DNA from 2 places in the Lysinibacillus sp. ACHW1.5 genome. Region 2 is predicted to be linked to the other one. Evidence: predicted binding sites of a transcription regulator. Region 2 holds the regulator's gene; the other holds the start of a gene.
The links. Region 2 encodes LexA, which represses DNA repair genes until DNA is damaged. Its sites were predicted from a motif close to CGAACATATGTTCG; they were not measured.
Positions count from the first base shown of each region.

Region 1 (2,212 bases), 520 kb from region 2:
TTTATTATTTTTTAACGTTACAATACACCCCATTTCACTAGGTGTAATATTAATAATTGCATGAAGCCCTATCCATATATTATGAATGGAGCTGGGAGAATAAGTTGGCAGAAAAATACAGGGATAACCATAATCAAAGGCCACGACGATTGGTAGCTTGTGTTGATTGCCGAAAAAACGTTTAGCCGATTGTTTTGCGGCTTCATAGGTAGATCCTAATGAGAGACAGGATTTTCGAAGGACATGCATCGGTTTGCGTGTAACAATCAGCTCATTATGCTTATCAATCACATGCGTGAAGACTTTGGAGTCATGCTGAATAGGTTGCAGCAAATAAGTATTGAATGACATTAAGTAGCCGTTTACAAAGTTAGTTGTCATATAGGGAGTGCCTCCTTTTTTCTAGTGATAACGGTAGTGTAAAACAAAATATGACTTTCTTAAATTGGATGAAATAGTTGAAAATCGTTCATAAAAGCACGAAATGCCTAGAGAATTTGCTCTAAATATCAATTGATTAATAGCTAATCTAAGATATTTTCGAATCGTAAGCATTGCTTTTTAATTTCAATTTTCATATAATTTAGAAAAGGATCGAGGTGAGATCGTTGGATAAATATTATTCGTATACCGATTTTCTGAAAGCCGTTGGTCAGTCGAAAAAAGTTGATGAGGCAGAGAAATTATTAAACGAGATTTATTTAGATTTATTTTTAAATCGTATCCAGCGTATGCATCGGCAAGAGCAGCTCATGGTTCTGATAGATAGAGCACTCGATGAAAAAGATGAAAACGCATTTTATCAATACGCATCCGAACTAACTTCCTTACTCCAAACAGAAGAAGAATCATATTGACGAACCCGCTCTCCATATCTATTGGAGAGTGGGGTTTTTTTGCTTTTGAAAATAGTTGCAGTGGAAGTAAAGAGTGTATGTGTTGGCTAGAAGAAGTGGTTTTGCTTATAGAATGAGGAAAGTCATTCAAAAAGTTTGAGCCTCTGTTTATAAAAAAGTGAGAGCGCTCCGATAAAGTAGAATCCGCTCATAAAAGGAGGAGAGCCAGGCTCCTGAGAGAGTATGAGCTACACATGAAGCAAAAAGGAAATCCCATCCATCGATGAAGCTTGAAAATCTAATAAAACGGCTATTATAAGAGTAACAAGTTAAATGGACCTTATTATTATGTAATAAAAATTTTAGAGATGAAAAAAAATTTTACAAACATTCGTTCGTTAAATGTTCGAAATTTTAATATTGCTATGCTAAAATATATGTACAAATTGGAAGGAAAGGACGTGGACATGAGTGCAATCATTTGATTTACAAGCGCCATATCAGCCTAACGGGGATCAGCCACAGGCCATTGCGGAATTAGTGGAGGGTGTGAAAGCAGGCAAACGTCATCAAACATTGCTTGGTGCTACTGGAACAGGTAAGACATTTACCATCTCGAATGTCATCCAGCAAGTTAAAAAACCAACACTAATCATGGCACACAATAAAACACTAGCTGGCCAGTTATATAGTGAATTTAAAGAGTTCTTCCCGAATAACGCCGTAGAATATTTTGTCAGCTACTATGATTACTACCAACCAGAAGCTTATGTACCGCAAACAGATACCTATATAGAAAAAGACTCTAGTATTAACGATGAAATTGATAAGCTGCGTCACTCTGCTACCTCTGCATTGTTTGAGCGTGAGGATGTCATTATTATTGCATCTGTGTCCTGCATTTATGGTTTAGGTTCTCCCGAAGAATATCGAGAAATGGTTGTTTCCATTCGTACAGGTATGGAAATTGAACGTAATCAGCTATTACGCAAGCTTGTAGACGTTCAGTATGAGCGAAATGATGTTAGTTTTACACGCGGAACATTTCGGGTACGTGGAGATGTAGTGGAAATCTTCCCAGCCTCTCGTGATGAGCATTGTATTCGTGTGGAATTTTTTGGGGATGAAATCGATCGTATCCGTGAGGTAGATGCACTAACGGGAGAGATTTTATCGGATCGAGAGCATGTTGCTATTTTCCCTGCATCCCACTTCGTTACACGAGAAGAGAAAATGCGTAAAGCGATTGAAAACATTGAAAAAGAATTAGAGGAACGACTTGCTTTATTACGTGCAGAAGATAAATTACTAGAGGCACAACGTTTAGAACAACGTACACGGTATGATTTAGAGATGATGCGTGAAATGGGCTTTTG
Region 1 covers NZ_CP091777.1:700,267-702,478, forward strand. Annotated here, with positions in the region: gene L6W14_RS03220 (competence protein ComK) at 1-381, opposite strand, end outside; gene L6W14_RS03225 (IDEAL domain-containing protein) at 609-857, shown strand; gene uvrB (excinuclease ABC subunit UvrB) at 1,308-2,212, shown strand, end outside.
Region 1: a site for LexA is predicted at 1,221-1,234, ahead of uvrB (excinuclease ABC subunit UvrB). Genes of this name have one in related genera too.

Region 2 (2,212 bases):
TATGGATTCTACGCTGATACTCCTCTACAATCGCTAAAATTTCAAGCAGCATCGTATCCATTTCATTTAATTGAACTGGGCCTGCATCACGCATCGAAAAAACGTCAGTTGCTGACTTTTGTAATAAATGTAATACAGCCATCCTTGCATTGCCTCGTCCTAAACGAGTTTCATCTTGGACAAAAAGAGCATTAATGTTCTTATCTTTTATAAAATCAAGCATTTCTAGTAAGCCTTCACGTTCTACATCATAGCCACTATGTTGATCTTTAAACACGCCCTTCACCGCATAGCCTTGCTCTTTAGCATAGCGCAGCAACTCTTCCTGCTGGCGCTCTAATGAGGAGCTTTGTGTTTCTTTTTCAGTACTTACGCGACAATAGACAACAGCCGATAGTTGATTATTTATCATTGTTCATTTCTCGCAATTTCGATAGTATTGATGGGACTGGCTTGATCACTCACTACAGGAATAACTAGAGATTTTCCCGCTACAATTTTAATATCTGCTAGTTCATTTTCCGTTTTTACAAGCTTTATCCAATCATCAGTACTCATTTTACCACGATATTGCTCAGCTAACGACCACAAGCTATCTCCATGTTCAATTTGAATTTCTGCGTAACTAACTTTTCCTGGATCAGTAATGTAAAGGTATGCTGCAAATAGTAAACAAGCTCCTATTAAAATTGAGATATGTGTGTTTTTCTTCAACCATGTCATAATCATTACCCCTTTTTAAGAATGTTTGTTCGGAATGTATGTTCCCATAATAAAGCGAACAAACGTTTTTGTCAAACACTTTTCGAACCTATGTTTGCATACATGTTCGCATTCTGTTATACTATCAAATAAGAAGAATGATATTAGAAAAAAGAGGTGAGCACTCATGAAAAAAGTTTCGAAAAGACAAGAGGACATTTTAGCTTTCATTAAGGAAGAGGTACGAGCTAAAGGATATCCACCATCAGTACGTGAAATTGGTGAAGCAGTTGGACTTGCTTCCAGTTCAACTGTTCATGGACATTTAGCTCGATTAGAACAAAAAGGCTTTATTCGTCGAGATCCAACAAAGCCACGCGCAATTGAAATTTTAGAGCCTGAAGAATCCATTCAAAAGCAACAGGTGATCCATGTCCCACTTGTCGGGAAGGTTACAGCTGGTTCTCCAATTACAGCAATTGAAAATATTGAAGAATACTTCCCATTACCCGATACGTATGGCACAAGTGAAGATCAATTGTTCATGCTAGAAATCATGGGGGAATCAATGATTGAAGCTGGGATTTTAGATGGAGATTTAGTCATTGTCAAACAAAAGGCAACAGCTAATAATGGGGATATTGTTGTAGCTATGACAGCTGAGGATGAAGCAACTGTAAAACGTTTCTTTAAAGAGAAAAACCATTTCCGTTTACAACCTGAAAATTCTTCTATGGAACCTATTATTGTCGATCAAGTTTCTATTTTAGGACAAGTTGTAGGTCTTTACAGACGTGTACATTAACGATTAAAGCAGGTTTTGAGGATTATGTTCCTTCTAAGAGCATGTATCCTCTTTTTTACGCAAAAAAGAATCCATATACGATTGGATTCTTTGTATAATGCCCCTTCTAAGCTTCCTTCTTAAATTTTAAGCTCGCTTCAATAAAGGCTGAAAATAGCTTTTGAGCACTCTCATCTCCTGCTATGGCTAGTTCCTCAGGATGCCACTGAACAGCTAAGCAAAATGGCATCTCCTCATGAACTACCGCTTCGATAATACCGTCGCTGGATTTTGCTGCTACTTTTAATTTTTCTGCTAACACATTCACCGCTTGATGATGAAATGAATTCACTGCAATCTTCTCTTGTTCAACGATAGTCGCTAATAGATTGTCAGCAATAACCTGAACAGAATGGGTAGCTACAGCTCGACCTGATTGCTGCATATGTTGAAGTAATTTAGTGCTAAAATGATCACTATCAATATCCTGATATAAAGTACCGCCTAAAGCAACATTTAATATTTGAATTCCTCGACAGATCCCGAAAATAGGCATCTTCCGTTGGAATGCGGCTTCAATTAATGCTAACTCGACCGTATCTCGCGCTGGATGAATTTTTCCAAGTTTTAATGAAGGCTCAGCCCCGAATAGAAATGGGTGCACATCATGACCACCAGATAATAATAAACCGTCCGTAAGGGCTAATATCTGTGCTGCCTCTTCTT
Region 2 covers NZ_CP091777.1:1,217,123-1,219,334, reverse strand. Annotated here, with positions in the region: gene L6W14_RS05665 (YneB family resolvase-like protein) at 1-412, opposite strand, end outside; gene L6W14_RS05660 (cell division suppressor protein YneA) at 409-723, opposite strand; gene lexA (transcriptional repressor LexA) at 890-1,507, shown strand; gene L6W14_RS05650 (gamma-glutamyl-gamma-aminobutyrate hydrolase family protein) at 1,614-2,212, opposite strand, start outside.